3 regions of the Comamonas testosteroni genome follow, and region 2 is predicted to be linked to each of the others. Evidence: predicted binding sites of a transcription regulator. Region 2 holds the regulator's gene; each other region holds the start of a gene.

Region 1 (5,652 bases), 360 kb from region 2:
ATCGTGCCTCCTACAGGCGCCAAGGGCCTGAACCTGGCGGCTTCCGACGTGGGCTATCTGTCGCAAGCCTTTGTCGAGTACTACAAGGAGCAGTCCGAGGCCGGTATCGACCGCTACTCCGAGCAGTGCCTGCGCCGCGTCTGGAAGGCCGAGCGCTTCTCCTGGTGGATGACCTCCATGCTGCACAACTTCCCTGGCGAGGGCGAGTTCAACACCAAGGTGCAGGAAGCGGAGCTGGACTACATCGTCAACTCCGAGGCCGGCTCGACCTCGCTGGCGGAGAACTATGTGGGCCTGCCCCTGGTGTAAGCCGGAGAACTGATTGCTCTCGTCACTGCCGTGATGAATGCCTGGCCTCTGATCTTGGCGCCAGGCTGTCTGCCTGCATCGCTATATGCGATGCAGGCATTTTTTTCATCCATGCAATTTGGTTGATGCTGCCTTGCGTAAATTTTGATGCCGAGCCACAAGCCGGCAGGGCCTGCGAGGAGTAAGCTTGCCGACCTTATGGCGCACATCATGTTTTCCCCTCCCTATATTGCCGCTGCCGAGGCAGCCCAGTCCTTGCGCACGCGTGGCTATGCCGTGCTGCAGCCCGAGGACTTTGCCCAGTGGATGGGCCTGAGCGTGAGCGATCTGCATGCCATGGATGCGGACTGGCAGGGTTTGCCGCCCGATGCTTTCCTCAAGGATGGCGGCCGCTATCGCCGCCGCCGCCATTCCTGTTTTGTCAGCGAAGGCGATCAGGTGCAGCAGGTGCCCCACCGCGCTCACTGGCAGCCCGTGGAGTACAACGCTCTGCATGGGGGCATGCAGCGCATGTTCGAGCCCATGCTCGACAGCACCACCACCAGCATGGCCTGGCTGGCGATGATCAACGCTCTGGGACAGCTGGCCGATCAGGTGTTCTGCACCGACGAGCTGCATGAGCGCTGGTTTGTCGAGGCGCACCAGTTCCGCATCGACACCACGGACGGCATTGGCCGGCCCACGCCCGAAGGCGCGCACCGCGATGGCGTCGATCTGGTCGCCGTGCTGCTGGTGGGGCGCAAGGGCGTCAAAGGAGGCGAGACTCGCGTGTTCGAGGCGACCGGTCCCAACGGCCAGCGTTTCACGTTGACCGAGCCATGGTCCGTGATGCTGCTCGACGATGCACGGATGATTCATGAAACCACGCCGATTCAACCCGTCGAGCACGGCGGCGTGCGCGATACGCTGGTGCTGACCTATCGTCGTGGCAGCTTCCAGGGCGCCGAGCTCCAGGAGCAGCAGGGCCAGGCCGCTTGATTGAGACGGACGGCTTTGTTCGAAAAATTTGAGCAAAACTGTAACATTCTCAATACGTCAAAGTGACGGCCTCAACACTGCATGATGCAGGCTCGTCGCGACGAAGCTTTCGCCTCTTCAAGTCTTCCCTGCATCCAGCAAGCCAGATCAACTGGCCGACACCACGCCCTGCGGGGCGTGGTTTTCTATATGAATCGCTTTTACGTCCTTGGCATTTCAGTACTGACAGCTCTTGTCACAGTAGCGGCCTGCAAGCCTTCGCAAGACCGCCCTGCGCAGGCGGCCTACATCAAGGAGCCCACGATCTACTTTCGCAATGGTCTCGAGATTACCCTTGGCGATGCCTCGGTGCCGATTCACGGCGTGGAGGAATGTCCATATGGCCTGGCCGCGCCGGCCGGGACTGTGGTCGAGTTCAATGATGCCAAGTGCATTCGACTGTCGGACGATACCGAGCAGATCGTCGTGATGCTGGACATGCCGGACGGCATCGTCCAGGAGGAATGGACCGTGCGCCGCGATGCGCCAAGCAAACCCCATGAGCCAGCCTTCAAGAATGTCTCCCTGTTGCGCCCGGACGGCTCTCGCATCACGATTACCGACAAGTCCGACAGACTGCTGGACAAATGCTACGAATACCAGGCGGCCCATGTCTGCATCTGAGCCAGACCTCGGTCGGTGTGAACTTCAGGGTTGATTCATGTCAACACGCTGAGGCATGATGAAGGCAGACTCTCGCTATCTCAAGAGCGGCATCTGCCCCGGGCCTCTGGCTTGAGGTCCTTGTCGCCTGCAACCTGAAAGGGGAAACATATGTCCATGTTCAATCACATTCTGGTTCCGGTCGACGGCTCCAAGCCATCCATGCTGGCGGCACGCAAGGCCGCCGAGCTCTCCAAGGTCTTCGGCTGCGCCGTGACGGCGGTGTATGTGGTCGATCCCTATCCTTTTACCGGCGTGGGCGCCGACTTTGCCTATGGCCAGTCACAGTATCTGAGTGCGGCCACCGCCGAGGCCAACACCGCCCTGGATGCGGTCAAGGCCATCATGGATGAGGCAGGCGTGCCCGTGAAGACCCTGGTGGGTGAGGGTCATGCAGTGCATGAAGGCATTGTGCGCACCATGGAAAGCGTGGGCGCAGACCTTGTCGTCATGGGCTCGCAGGGGCGTCGCGGCCTTGAGAAGCTGATGCTGGGCAGCGTCACGCAACGCGTGCTGGGCGCAGTCAAAATCCCGGTTCTTGTTGTGCGCGAGTAAGCGCAAGGCGGCTGCCCACGAAGCAACGGCTCCCCAAGGAGCCGTTTTGCTGGTGAATCAGAGTGCTCAGCGATTGAGCAGCCGGGCCAGCCAGCCCTTTTTCTTGCGCTGCAATTCCAGCTCCTGCAGCACTTCCGTTTTGAGCCGTTCTTTTTCTGCCGCGTGTCCGCTTTCTTTGGACATCATGCGTATATAGACCTTGGCCGAATCCACATAGCCATGGTCTTCGTTGCGGATGTGGTTGAACAGCCAGCGCGAGAGCATGCCGTGCAATTCGGCAGCCACATCCTCGCCCGCATCAAAGCGGGTCTGCATCTCGATCACGCGGCGCGTGAACAGCTCGTGCACTTTTTTGTGCGGCCCGGCGAACATGTAGCCAGCGCTTTCGATCAGGCTTTCCTCGAAGACGAAATGCGAGACGGTGTAGTCGATCATCTCGCCGATGACATCCCCCAGGCCCTCTCGGTCGGGCGAACTTCGCAGCTCGTAGAGCCGGTTGATGTAGTCGACGATGCGGCGGTGCTGCCGGTCGATCTCCGCAATCCCGGTGTCCAGCTCGGGGACCCAGACCAGCAATGCCATTGTGTTCTCCAGAAATTTGAGGATTTCCGAAGAAGTATTCACGAGCTTGTCATATGCCGCTTTGATGCAGATCAGTCCGATCCGCAGCCGGGCGTTGTAGGAGCGCGTGCTGGAATCCGCGCTCCGGCGCCCTTTGGCGTCACTCGATCTTGGCGCCCGAGGACTCGACGACCTGCTTGGACTGCCTGAAGTCGGCCTGGAACATCTTGTCGAAGCTGGCTGCGCTCATGGCTTGGGGCTCGGCGCCCTGGGTCAGAATGGCCTCGCGCACCTCGGGCACGGCCAGCAGCTTGTTGACTTCGACATTGACCTTGGTCACGATGGCTGTGGGTGTGCCCTTGGGCATGAACAGGCCGTACCAGGTGCTCACATCAAAGCCCTTGAGGCCGGACTCGGCCAGTGTTGGGGTGTCCGGCAGCGAGGACGAGCGCTTTGCGGAGGTTACGGCGATGGCGCGCAGCTTGCCGGCCTTGATCTGGGCTATGGCCGAGGGTACGGAGGACACCAGCAGATCCACATTGCCGGCCAGTGCATCCATCATCGCGGGGTTGGAGCCTTTGTAGGGCACGTGGGTCAGATGAATGTCCGAAGCCTTTTCCAGCATCACGCCGGCCAGGTGGATGCTGGTGCCGTTGCCGGGCGAGCCGTAGGTGATCTTGGACGGGTTCTTCTTGGCTGCAGCCACCACGTCGGCCAGCGTCTTGTACGGCGAGTTGGCGGCCGTGGCAATCACGATGGGTGTGTAGGCCACGTGAGCCACAGGGGTCAGATCCTTGCTGGGGTTCCAGGGCAGGTTCTTGTAGAGATAGGGGCCAAGGACCACATTGTCCTTCTGGCCCATGACCATGTCATAGCCCGTGGGGGCCGCCTTGACCGCTTCGGTGATGCCGATGGTGCCGCCTGCGCCAGCGCGGTTGTCGGGGACCACGGTCCACTTGCTGACTTCGGTGAGCTTGTTGGCAATCACGCGCGAGAGGATGTCGGTGCCGCCGCCAGGCGGGAAAGGCACGATCATGCGCACGGGCTTGTTGGGGTAGTCGGCAGCGGGGTCTTGTGCAGCGGCTGAAAAGCTCAGGCCCGTGCTTGCGATCACGGCTGTGCTGATGAGAATTTGGCGAATCATGAAAAAGAAGCTCCAGAGACGAACGGGGGAGCGCTGGCCCGCAAACAAGGGCGGCGCAGTCGCGGCTGGTACCTGAGCCTTGAGCTCGGAAGCCAGAGTCACGGAAGGTGGGCTTTTCGATGATCGGGGACGGTGGTTCCGCCATCAATGGGTATTTGTCTTTACCGGGGAGCGCGAGCCATGCCGTACGGACATGATCGCCATCCGCACGCGCTGCACGACAGGGTTGCTGCCGTTGCTAGCACGGGGGCAGCGTACCGATCGGGTGTCGCTGCCGATGTGGCCCACGGGTGCGGATTGTGGTTCTGCGCACAGCCTCAGAGGCTGCTGCAGACCAGTGGAAACATTCTGCCACGCATGAAAGACTTGCCAGGGCTTGGTTCGAGAATAGGCAGGGCCTGTTCCCAGATTTTTTGCCCGGTCCAGTCGTTCACGGCAGCAAGAGCTGCAGGCGCCTTTGGCCTTTGGTTTGGATAAGGCGGTTGCAGCCATGTGTTGGAGTCCGGCCGCTCCGGGTGCGATCTCAGGCCTGGCGTACGTCTGCAATCACCTGGTCGCCGAAGTCCGGTCGCTCCAGCCAGGCCAGCACGCGGGCTGCGGCGTCATCGGCCGAGCTCAGCTGCCCGTTGCTGTGCAGGCCTGCAAAACGGCCCACGTCGGGGAAGTCGCTTGAAGCTGCGCTGCGCAGTTGTACCTGCATATCGGTGTCGATGACGCCGGGTGCCAGAGACACAATGCGTGCGCCGTTGGGCTTGGCCGCCTCTTCCAGTGCCACACAGTTGCTGAACTGGTCCATGCCGGCCTTGGCCGTGCAGTAGCTGGCTTGCGAGGCCATGGCGCGGCGGCCCAGTCCCGAGGAGATATTGAGCACCTTGCGGGGGATCACCCAGCTTTCGGTCGTGCCGAGAAAGGCGCCGGTCAGGGCCATGGGCGCTTCAAGACCCACGCGCAGGGCATTGATCATGTCAGCGGCAGGCACCTGGGACAGCGGCGCAATCTGCGGCATGACGCCCGCATTGTTGATCAGGGTGATGCTGGTCCATTCACGGGGATCTAGCGTGCCCAGCCAGGTCGCCAGACGCTGCGCCGCCGCAGCGCTTTGTGCCAGGTCCTGCTCCCATTGCAATAGCTGTGCAGGCTTGCTGGCGCTGGAGGCGAGAGCGGTACTGGTCTTGCGGGCAATGCTCAGCAAGTGACGGCCTTGTCGCAGCAGCTGCTGTCCCATGGACAGACCCATGCCGCGAGAGCCACCGGTCAGAATCGTTAAATGCTTTGTCATGCCGGGCATCTTACGGGTGATTGAAGACAGAAAAAGAGCAGACCCCGCAAGACTGGCGTCCGGCGGGGCCTGGCGATGACCTCAGATGAGGTCAGCGGGCTGTCAATGACCCAGATAGGCCTTG
Region 2 (5,652 bases):
TGGTGGAAGTTTGCCCATGTCTGGCTCATCATCGCCGGCCCGGTGATCGTGGTGATTGCCGGCTTTGTCACCGCATACATCGCAATGAGCAGGCCCGATCCCGTGATTGACCCTGACTACTACCGCCATGGCATGGAAATCAACCAGCGCCTGAGCGAAAGTGAAAAAAGCCTGGCGCCGGCAGTGACGGGGCGCAACCATGCCGCGACGCCAGCCAAGGATCATCCGCTGGATCGCTGACTGCGATTTCAACGCATCATCCTCAAGGCCGCTTCCGCGGCCTTTTTTTACGCCTATGGTTGCAGACTTTTCTGGAGCACGGCCGGTCGTGGCGGAGCTCTATGTCTTGGTCGACCGCAGAGTCGGACGGTTGTCTGCAGTGCTCAAAAACCGGCAAAGGATGGCCGGGCGGGTTCAATATCAGGAGCGCATAGCGCTTTATCAAAGCTTATTTCAGATAGATATTGACCTTAAGTCAATACAAAGAATGCACTGGAAGCTCTTTAAATAATAGCGGTTCAGGGTTTCCTATCTGAGTGCATGCCCTTGGTATGGCAGGGAAGGTCATGGCAATTGTGCAAAATGGGTTCAAAACCACAGGCCAAGGAGAATCGCGATGGATGCTCGACGCTGGATGTGGATTGTCTGGCCGGCTTTTCTGGCCGCGGCAATCATGGAAATGGTGGTATTTGCCTTTGTGGACCCGCTGGACATGCACTGGCTGGGCTCGCCTCTGGAATGGTCGCGCAATGCCATTTACACCCTGGCCTTTTTTGCCTTCTGGGCGGTCGCCGTGGCCAGCGGACTGATGACTGTCATGTTGGGGCGTTCGGCCAGCGATCTGAACCAGGGCATAGTCTCGGAGCCCCTGGTCGAGTGAAGCGCTGCGCACAGGGCCGCAGTTTCGGGGCCGGTGGCGGCCCCGGATGGTGCTTGGTCGCTCTCTGTGCCGGCGGCCTCGGCGGCGGGAAGCTTCTGGCAGGCATTCGCTGCCATCAAAAAAGCCCGCTGTCTGAACTTAGCCCTGGCATTGCTGGCTGTTGACGATGCGCTTGAGCGCATCGGTATCCAGAATGCGCAGATGGCGCTGTCTGACTTCGATGATGCCTTCCTCGGCGAACTTGGAGAAGGTGCGGCTCACGGTCTCCAGCTTGAGGCCCAGATAGCTGCCGATTTCTTCACGCGTCATGCGCAGCACCAACTCCGACTTCGAAAAGCCGCGTGCCGACAGACGCTGCACCAGGTTCAGCACAAAGGCTGCCAGACGCTCTTCGGCGCGCATGCTGCCCAGCAGCAGCATTACGCCATGCTCGCGCACGATTTCGCGGCTCATGACCTTGTGCACATGATTTTGCAGCGCCGTGACTTCGCGCGAGAGCTGCTCGAGCTTGTCGAAAGGCATGATGCAGACTTCGGCATCTTCCAGGGCCACGGCATCGCAGGTGTGGTGGTCGTTGACGATGCCGTCCAGGCCAATGATCTCGCCGGCCATCTGAAAGCCTGTGACCTGGTCGCGTCCGTCTTCAGTGGCCACGCTGGTCTTGAAGAAGCCGGTGCGAATGGCGTACAGCGAGGTGAACTCTTCTCCATTGCGAAATAGCAGCCCGCCGCGCTTGACCTTGCGGCGCGTGGCCACAATCTCGTCAATACGCTCCATTTGTTCATCGTCCAGGCCCATGGGCATGCACAGTTCACGCAGATTGCAGTTGGAGCAGGATGCTTTGATGGTCTGAAGATTCATGGGCTTTTAGCAACGGCGCAGACAGACACAGAGTGGAGAGTCGCGCCGGTCGTTGACCTCGTGGTTGAAGATGAGATGGATCAAATTGTCGCAGCACTCGCCTTGATGTCTCTTGATTTTCATCAAGGACAGGGTGATTGCCTTGGGGCACATTGCCCGTATTCGTTCAAAAACATGCGCTTTTGCCTATTTCGGGCATGATTTTCAGGATCTGATTTCCATTGAAATCTGCTCTATACAGAGTGTGGGCGCACCCTAACTCCCAGTTATGACCGCAGTCACGCCTGAGTTGCTGAGCCGCTTTGATATCCCCGGCCCACGCTACACATCATTCCCAACAGCCGACCGTTTTGTTGAGGCTTTTGGTGCAGATGACTATATCCTGGCATTGAAACAGCGCAAGACGCATTCGGGCTCACGTGCCTTGCCCCTGTCCGTTTATGTGCATGTGCCGTTTTGCGAGTCGCTTTGCTATTACTGCGCCTGCAACAAGATCGTGACCAAGCATCATGAGAAGGCTGCCGAGTATCTGGATTATCTGAGCCGTGAACTGGCCATGCATACCGAGCATTGCGGTAAAGGCCAGTTGGTAAGCCAGCTGCATCTGGGAGGCGGCACGCCGACCTTCTTCAGCGATGCCGAGCTGCGGCAGCTGATGCTTCTGATGCGTGAGCATTTCAAGCTCGATCCAGCCGGCGAGTATTCCATCGAGGTCGATCCGCGCACGGTCAGCAACGAGAGGTTGAAGGCACTCAAGGACATGGGCTTCAATCGCCTGAGCTTTGGCGTGCAGGATTTTGATCCCGCAGTGCAGAAAGCGGTGCACCGGGAGCAGCCCGCCGAGCAAGTCTTTGAGTTGGTGGCCGAGGCCCGCCGTCTGGGCTTTGTCTCCATCAATGTGGACCTGATCTACGGTCTGCCCAAGCAGACAACCGAGTCTTTTGCGCGAACGCTGGCCCAGGTCAATGAGCTGCGTCCCGACCGCATTGCGTTGTATGCCTATGCGCATCTGCCTGAGCGCTTCAAGCCGCAAAGGCGTATTGCATCCGCTGACTTGCCCATGGGACAGGACAAGCTGAACATGCTCTCCGGCGCAATTGATGCCTTCATGAATGGCGGCTATGTCTATGTGGGCATGGATCACTTTGCGCTGCCCGACGACTCTCTGGCCGTCGCCAAGCGCCAGGGGCGCCTGCATCGCAATTTCCAGGGCTACAGCACCCAGCCCGATTGCGACCTGATTGCGTTGGGCGTATCGGCCATCGGCAAGGTGGGCGCCACCTACAGCCAGAACGTCAAGACCCTGGAAGAGTATTACGACGCCATTGATGGCGGCATGCTGCCCGTGCAGCGCGGATTGGCGCTCTCGCGTGACGATCTGGTGCGCAGAGCCATCATCATGGCCATCATGTGTCAGGGCTCCGTCCTGTATGAGCCGATGGAGCAGGCCTGGCTGATCAATTTCCGCGAGTACTTTGCTCGGGAGCTGGCAGCACTGGCGGAAATGCAGCGCAATGGCCTGGTTCAGCTATCCGACGAGGGCTTCAAGGTCACGGGCCTGGGCTGGTTTTTTGTGCGCGGAGTAGCCATGCTGTTTGATCGATATTTGCAGGCCGACCGAAACCGCGCGCGCTTTTCGCGCATCATCTAGCGCATGTTGTTTTCGCTGGTCTGGACTGCTTTGATCATGGGGCTCGTGGGTGGGCCCCATTGTCTTGTGATGTGCGCTGCACCCTGCAGCGTTGTGACGGGTGCAAGGCCTACCAGCGACGGCCAGGTCATCGCCTTGCACGGCCTGCAAAAACGCCAATGGCTGCGTACCAGTCTGTTTCATCTGGGACGCATTGCTGGTTATGCCCTGCTGGGCGGAGTGGCTGCCGTGGCCATGGAGAGTCTGGCCTGGCTGACCAGCCAGACAACGGCCTTGCAGAAGCTGTGGACGCTGATGCATGTCGCGGTCATGGCCTGGGGTCTGGCCATGGTGGTGCAGGCGCGACAACCGGTGTGGCTGGAGCAGGCGGGGCGTTCTGTCTGGACCAGGGTCCAGCCCTGGGTCGTCGCCCCAGGAGGGAGTCTGGCCGCGGGCTTTGCCTGGGCCCTGATGCCTTGCGGCTTGCTGTATTCGGCAGTGCTGGTGGCCGCGCTGAGTGGCGGAGTCTGGCAAGGTGCTCTGTCCATGACAGCCTTTGCCGTTGGCGGCGCAGTGTGGCTGCTGGCGGGTCCCTGGTTGTGGCAACTGGGGCAGTCGCATCTCAATACATTGCGGGCGCGCTGGGGCACCAGAATTGCGGGTCTGATGCTGATTGGTGTTGCGAGTTGGGCTTTGTGGATGGATCTGGTCTACAAACCCAGCCTTTGGTGCCGATAAGTCACACAGGAAGGGAATGTTGGTGCAGTTTGCATCCCAACAGACCCTAGTCATGCTTGAGCAGTCATGGAACTGCGGAATAATGTCTTATCTTGTGTGTAGCGCTCAAAGTGAATCGTTTCGTTGCTATTGATATCGGACAACTGCGAATTGGCATGTATGTCCATCTGGAGACTGGCTGGTTGCGCCACCCGTTTCCCGTCAGCAGCTTCAAGATTGTCAATGAAGAGCAGTTGCAGACACTCAGGACCTTGAAGCTCAAGGCAGTTCAGGTTGATCTATCCAGAAGCGATCTGGAAGCAGAGGCTGCGCCTCCGGCCGCAGACCCTCAACTCGCTCCTGTCCCCCCTGAGAATGATGCGCATGCATGGCGCAACAGTATCTTGGGCGTGCAATCCAGGTTTCTGGGCGCGGTTTCCGTATTTGATGACGTGCAGGCCTTGTTGCCAGCCAACCCCGAGAAGGCGCGGACAACGACGGATATGCTGGTTGCGCAGCAAGTCGTCAAACTGGCGCAGGCTCGTGATCTGAGTTTGCATCTGCTCGCGGATACGGGTGGCGCCACCTTTGGCGTTCATGGTGTCAACGTCTCTGTACTGAGCCTGCTGCTGGGTAAGACGCTGGGCCTGTGCGATGACATATTGAAGGATCTGGGCACGGCAGCCCTGTTGCATGACATCGGCAAGCCAGGGCTTGAGATTTCCGCGTCGGCCAATGCACTGAATCAGGGCACGGGCCGCACGCCTCTGCGAGAGACCGTGTATGCGCGCCATGTCGGAGAGTCGGTGGCACTGGCGCTATCCATGGGCTATCCCCCTTCCGTCACGACGGCCATCGCCCAGCATCATGAATGGGCCGATGGGTCAGGCTTTCCACTTGGCTTGCTGGCCGAAGACATGGACATTGCCGGACAGATCCTGGCGCTGGTCAATAATTTTGAGCGCTTGTGCAATCTGCCACTGCAAGGCAACGAAATGACGCCCCATGAAGCCATGGCTGCACTGTACGGACAGTATCGCCAGCGATATGCGCCCGATGTGCTCAAGGCATTCGTGCAGACCTTGGGGGTCTATCCGCCGGGCTCTTTGGTGGAACTAAGCGATGGGCGGATGGGCGTAGTGGTGTCTGTCAACACCAGCCAGTCGCTCAAGCCGCAGGTGCTGACCTATGACATGCAGGCGCCGCAGAAGCTGCGGTTCGTAGATTTGCTTGAATATGTGGGTTTGGGTATTCGCCGAGGCTTGACGCGAAATCAGCTTTCTCGAAATGCGTTAGAAGCTTTACAGCCGCAAAGGCGTCTTTGCTACTTTTTTGACAGTTCTGCAGCACCTGCTGCCGAGAAAGACCTCGCGTGACTTTGCAGCAGAGTTTTCTGATTGACCCTCTGCTTGCCTCCATGCTCGATGGTTTGCAGGAGGCGGTCTGGCTGCTGGATGCGCAGACATTGCGTGTCGTGCATGCCAATGCAGCCAGTATGCAGCTCACGGGCTACACGCCCGAGCAGGCGCAGGAGCAGTATGTCGATGTGCTGTGCGCCTCCCTG
Region 3 (5,652 bases), 890 kb from region 2:
CCATTTCCTGAGTCGTTGGCTTCCCGGTATGGAAAAGGACGGCATGCTTGCGGCCGTATTCCCTACGCCAACAATGCAGGGGGTAGTCGTTTCGCCGCGTCAGCTGCAAAGGGGTATCGAAGAAGAACTGTCTTGCCTGGAGTGAATGAAAGCAGTTTGAAATTCCGCTTCCGGCCTGTAGGCGGCAGTTTCGGCACGCTCTTCGAACCGGCGCAAATCAGAGTGCTTCAGCAGCAAGGAGATTGAATGGAGCTGCTATGCAGCATCCAGCATTGGCAATAGTTGCTGCAGGCAGCTCATTGCGGCATCTCCGTCGACAACCCACATTTGGGCCAACGGCTCGGCATCTTCCACCGAGAGGTAAGCCATGGTCCAACCGGAGAAAAGGCGGCTTGTTATACCTCTTGCCTCGTGCTGCGGAGTGAAATTGGTATGGCGATTGTCCAGGGATATCTTTTGGGCCAGTGCAACCACCTGCTGCTGAGGACCCTCCATGTATTGGACGAAGCGCTGACCGTCAAAAATCAGGATTCCTGTGATCCCATGAGCCTCATTGAAGCGACGTGAGACTCTGGTGATATCTGCGACACAGCTCGTGCTGGCGTCACTGGCGATTTCACTGTGATAAAGAAAACATCCGAGCAGGTGTTTCAAGGTATCCTCTTGCTTTCAGCGCTGCATAGATGCGGTTGGTGCCGGTATCGAGATCGTCTCAAGCCAGGTACCGAAAACCTATTCCTTGCAGACAGAGTTGGAGTGGTGATCAATGGTCCGCTTGCTCGTCACCGAGCGACATGCGCCAACGAGACAGGTCGAGATTGATGGTGGCGCAATGCGAAGTAAGCTCCATAAAAAGGGGCACGAGTCTGCTGCCGCAATTCATTTGCGAGGGATGCCTGCTCTTGTGCTGCTCTTTTGGAAAGATACCAGCGCCAGGTCCATCAGCAGAACCATCGACATGCCCAGGGCCAGTACAGCCACCACCATCGGCAGTCCAAGCGCGCTGAGCACATACCTTCCCGAAGGAATTGCAAGGCGATTTTCCGTGGTGCAAATGAACTCGGCCGCACTCATGCCCGTGTAGTGCATGGCACAAACGGCAAGGGCCATGATCGCTGCTGCAAGCAGGCGCATGCTTGTCTGTGCGGTATGAAATGCCAGCCACAGCGCCGCAGTTGCAGCCACCAGAGCAATAAGCACCGACATGGCGATTCGCTCATAGTCCCACTCCAGGTGGCCTCCAAAACGCATGCCATACATGCCTAGGTAGTGCATGACAACGGCGCCCAGCCCGAGCATGGATCCGGCCAGCAACAAACGACCAATGCTGCGCGGGTTGCGAGCCACGATATGAAAAGCCAGAGCCGAGATTGCCACCGCGGCAATGAGCGACACGCCTGTCTCCCATACCGAGTAGCCGGTCCCAAGGTCCATGCGCAGCGCAAGCATGGCAATGAAATGCATCGACCATACGCCAATGCCGCCCAGGGCAATCCCTGTGCTGCCAAGGCTCATCAGATAGCTCTGACGGTCATCAATCTCCGGCTCAAGTCGCCTGGCGGAGATCAGCGCAATGAAGGCGCCAATCATTGAAATCGCGTACGACAGTACAACCAATTCCATGCTGTAGCTGGTGCTGACCATTGCATCCATGAGCCTCTCCTGGTTGCCGAACAAGAAGAATCCAGAATTTGTAAATTGACTTGTATCAAATTAATTCAGAGCCATCAAGGTGATTTGATGAATCAGATCTGATTAGATGCTAGGTAGATACATCAGATCTGATCTCTATTCAAAAATTGAGACCAGTCAAGGAATATGTAAGCACTTGATACAAGCAAGCGCTCAAGGAGCGATCGCACGGGTGCCCAAGGCGTGCCGGCTTCACTCAATCTGGGCGGTATCTCGTTTTGTCAGGCCATTGACCACAGAAGGCACATATGAGAGTGAACGCACCAGTGACACAGCGGGAGTACAGCTTTGATGAGCATGCAACTCTGATGTCCACCACGGACACGGAGAGCTACATCAAATATGCCAATCAGGCGTTCATGGAGGTCAGCGGCTTCGAGCCGCAAGAGATCCTCGGGCAGACGCACAATCTGGTGCGCCACCCGGACATGCCCCCGGCCGCTTTTGCCGACATGTGGGCCACGCTCAAAAGCGGCGAGCCCTGGAGCGCACTGGTCAAGAACCGGCGCAAGAACGGGGACCACTACTGGGTTCGGGCCAATGCCATTCCCATCATCCGCAATGACAAGGCCAAGGGCTATATGTCGGTGCGCACCCAGCCCGAGCGCAAAGAGGTCGAGGCGGCGCAAAAGCTGTATGAGTCCATGCACGACAAGGGCGGTTCAGCTCCCGAGCTGCACAAAGGCATAGTCTCCCAGAAGGGGCTGGGGAAGCTGCTGTCGATCTGGCGGCACATGGGGGTGCGCCGGCGCATTCGCCTGAACTCGCTGGCCTTGTGGGGCGCTCTGGTGCTTGGGGCCTGGCTGCTGGCTCAAAGCCAGATGCAGTTCCTGTCGATGGCGGCCTTCATGACGGTGGCCCTGATGGTGATGACGCTATTGCTCGAGAGCCAGTTCGCCACGCCGCTGGAGCTGCTCAAGCGTCAGTCGCTGAACGTGGCCACCGGCAACAACCGGCAGACGCAATACCTGCAGCGCACGGATGAAATCGGCACCACGCTGCGCACGGTCAACCAGATCGGTCTCATGTTCCGCTGGCTGGTGGACGATGTGAATCAGCAGGCGCTCAATGTTCAGCAGGCCTGTAACGAGATCGAGCAGGGCAACAGCTATCTGCACGGGCAGACGGAGCAGTTGGCGGTGAATGTGGCCCAGACCTCGGCCTCCATGGAGCAGATCACGGCCCGGGTTCAGTCCAGCGCCGATACAGCCCAAAAAGCCGGTGTGCTGGCCAGCGAAGCCAGCGCGGCGGCCTTGCGCGGGGGCCAGTCCATGGATCAGATCGTCTCCACCATGGAGTCGATTACGGCCAACTCCCGCCGCATTGCCGACATCGTCGGCGTGATTGACAGCATTGCCTTTCAAACCAACTTGCTGGCGCTGAATGCGGCCGTGGAGGCCGCCCGCGCAGGCGAGCATGGCAGGGGGTTTGCCGTGGTTGCCGGTGAGGTGCGGGCCCTGGCGCAGCGCAGCGCCGATGCCGCCAAGGAGATCAAGGCGCTGATTCAGGCCAGCACGGCCACCGTCGAGGCGGGCTCTCTGGTGGTCAGCGATGCGGGGAGCAATATCGGGGATATCGTCTCTCAGGCGCGCAGCGTGGCGGACTTCATTGCCGAGATCAGCAAGGCCACGCGCGAACAAAGCGAGGAGATCAGCCAGGTCGGGAAGTCGGTGGCGGACATGGACTATCTGACGCAGCAGAACGCGCAGCTGGTGACCCAGGGGACGCAGGCGTCGAGCAGCCTGCAATGGCAGGTGAAAAATCTCGTGGAAGCGATTGGCGTGTTCCGGTGAGCGGCCGCACCAGCGAACAATCCTGACAACTGCTTCTGGCCGGCGGGCGGCCGTCTCTGAACGCCCCTAAGAGGACTGCTAAGGTACTAGTGACTCCAGGCGGAGCTTGGGTTCTTCATAGACCGAGTCCTCGGCGGGATAGCGCAGGCCAGAAATGCCGCGCGCTTTCGCGCTTGCCCATACGACGCTTTCGCCAGCAGGCAATATGTCAGGCTGCGAAGAGTAGACAGGATCTTTGAAGGCGGTTGTTGCTGGTACGAACGTCCAGCCTTGCTTGCGAAAGGCCGAAACGATTCAGGCATGGTTGCCGCATTGATCTCATTGGTGTGCAGCAGCATCACATGCGCAGGGCTTCGACCAAGTACCTGCCTGGCCAGGCCTTCATAGTAAGTAGCCCGGTCAAGCAAGTGGTTCAATGTAGGCCAACTTGACCCGGACAGCCTTGTCGTGTGAACCAGCTCGTAGCAGCGAGGAATAGATCTTGTTGTAGTACCAATCGCTGGCATCAATGGAGACTGGAGCCGGTCTATATCCATTTGATTTCATCCAGGACCGGATACCGTCACGCTTTTCCAGCGTATCACCTTCTTTCAGGTAAGGAAAACGAAGCATCGGCACCCAAGTCGGAATGTGACGCAGAGCTGCATCGGCCTTTTTCACATCCGCAATGAACTCGTTCAATGTCATCTCTGTGGATGCAAGACTGCGGTGTGTCGCCGTATGGTTGCCTACCGCATGACCTGCCTTGGCCCAATCCATGACGAGCCCCATTCCTCGATCACCGCCCATGCGAATGAGCGAGGGGAATACCATCGCTGTGATGCCAGAGTCTTTGAGGCTGGTAATGATCTGCTGATTCCAAACCTGCGCCTGGATCTGCTTGTCGGGGTTCAGTCCATCATCAAAGGTCAAACTCAACGTCTGGGCAAAGCCCAGGGATGAAAAAAGCAGAACGGCCAGCGATGCAATAGCGCGAAGAATGGTTGGCATGAGAGCTTGTGAAACACGCGTTCAGTACCTGCAAGTCGTTGGCTGTGAATAGAGCCATTGCAGACGTTCGAGGATGTCTGCTGCTTGCCTCTAAGCGTTATCACTGCCAGAGCGCACGAAAGAATACCGGCGAATGTCCGCCCTCAGCTTCCATCCTCTGCCTTCCCAATAAGCGTGGGCAGCATGGTTCTCTTGGAGAACATCAATGTGACTCTTATGAATGCCGAGTCTTTCAAGTCCATCCAGGCAGCCCTGAAGCAATGCCGCGTTTTCGGTGTGTAGGCAGGGCTACGAGGCGCTGCAAGTAGCCGCGACGACCATCGTGGCCTGACATGATGCATCCGACGATATGCTCGCCTTCTAACGCAACAAAGCTCAAACCAGGGTTGCGCAACAGGTAGCGCTGAGTCGCTTCCCGTGAATCTGCATCCCGAAAAGTAACCCCGTCTGTTTTCTTCATCATTGCGGTGACGCTGTCGTAGTCCCCAATGCTCATTGGTCGGATAGATATCTGATTCATAGTGCTAGGGCGGTAGGGCGGCTCTCTCTGCTGTCTCCAATTTCTGGCATTCCAAAGGCGAGAGCATATTCTGCTGGAAGCACGTGGACTGTTTGTGGCCGAGAGCTACTGTCTCTGTTCGACCCGTTGCTGTCGTTCGTGTCGGCCAGCAATCGACCCATAGCGGGCACTAGGCAGCTATGCTCACGGCATATTCACACCCTAAAAGCTATGCCTGACTTCTCTACCCTCGCTGGATTTGTTGCCGTTGTACTTGGCCTGTTCTTGATACCAGGCCCAGCAGTTCTTCTTGTCTTTAGCCGCACCGTTGAAGGTGGTCGCAACGTGGGGATTGCAAGCGGTCTAGGCATTGCGACGGGAGATTTCATTCATACGCTGTTGGCAGCAGTCGGTCTGTCCGCACTGTTGATGACTTCCGCACTGGCGTTTAGCGTTGTGAAGTACGTTGGCGCTGCGTACCTCATCTATTTAGGGGTACGTGCCATCATGGCAAAGCCCTATGACCCAACACTGCCTAAAGTTGCGCCTATTGGAGCATGGCGGGCTTTCTTTGAGGCAATACCTGCTGAAGTATTGAACCCCAAGACTGCACTCTTTTTCTTGGCCTTTCTGCCCCAGTTCGTTCGGCCAGAAGCAGGTTCTGGCTTCACTCAACTC

The links. The regulator FNR, encoded in region 2, switches genes on or off when oxygen is low (the NO sensors DNR and NnrR bind a similar motif). The targets are predictions, from matches to a motif close to TTGATNNNNATCAA.
Region 1: a site for FNR is predicted at 1,981-1,994, ahead of F0P97_RS12055 (universal stress protein). Genes of this name have one in related genera too.
Region 3: a site for FNR is predicted at 1,699-1,712, ahead of F0P97_RS14575 (PAS domain-containing methyl-accepting chemotaxis protein). Genes of this name have one in related genera too.

Annotation. Positions count from the first base shown of each region.
Region 1 is NZ_CP043568.1:2,658,551-2,664,202, forward strand. It holds gene pobA (4-hydroxybenzoate 3-monooxygenase) at 1-309, shown strand, start outside; gene F0P97_RS12045 (2OG-Fe dioxygenase family protein) at 508-1,287, shown strand; gene F0P97_RS12050 (hypothetical protein) at 1,477-1,950, shown strand; gene F0P97_RS12055 (universal stress protein) at 2,107-2,544, shown strand; gene F0P97_RS12060 (bacteriohemerythrin) at 2,611-3,126, opposite strand; gene F0P97_RS12065 (Bug family tripartite tricarboxylate transporter substrate binding protein) at 3,266-4,249, opposite strand; gene F0P97_RS12070 (SDR family NAD(P)-dependent oxidoreductase) at 4,773-5,537, opposite strand; gene F0P97_RS12075 (ABC transporter ATP-binding protein) at 5,631-5,652, opposite strand, start outside.
Region 2 is NZ_CP043568.1:2,294,856-2,300,507, forward strand. It holds gene F0P97_RS10475 (FixH family protein) at 1-240, shown strand, start outside; gene F0P97_RS10480 (hypothetical protein) at 617-880, shown strand; gene fnr (fumarate/nitrate reduction transcriptional regulator Fnr) at 1,019-1,741, opposite strand; gene hemN (oxygen-independent coproporphyrinogen III oxidase) at 2,010-3,392, shown strand; gene F0P97_RS10495 (sulfite exporter TauE/SafE family protein) at 3,396-4,109, shown strand; gene F0P97_RS10500 (HD-GYP domain-containing protein) at 4,220-5,464, shown strand; gene F0P97_RS10505 (bifunctional diguanylate cyclase/phosphodiesterase) at 5,461-5,652, shown strand, end outside.
Region 3 is NZ_CP043568.1:3,179,937-3,185,588, reverse strand. It holds gene F0P97_RS14590 (DUF2750 domain-containing protein) at 1-145, shown strand, start outside; gene F0P97_RS14585 (BLUF domain-containing protein) at 256-654, opposite strand; gene F0P97_RS14580 (MHYT domain-containing protein) at 880-1,653, opposite strand; gene F0P97_RS14575 (PAS domain-containing methyl-accepting chemotaxis protein) at 1,941-3,485, shown strand; gene F0P97_RS27625 (polysaccharide deacetylase family protein) at 3,885-4,475, opposite strand; gene F0P97_RS14565 (GNAT family N-acetyltransferase) at 4,708-4,971, opposite strand; gene F0P97_RS14560 (LysE family translocator) at 5,206-5,652, shown strand, end outside.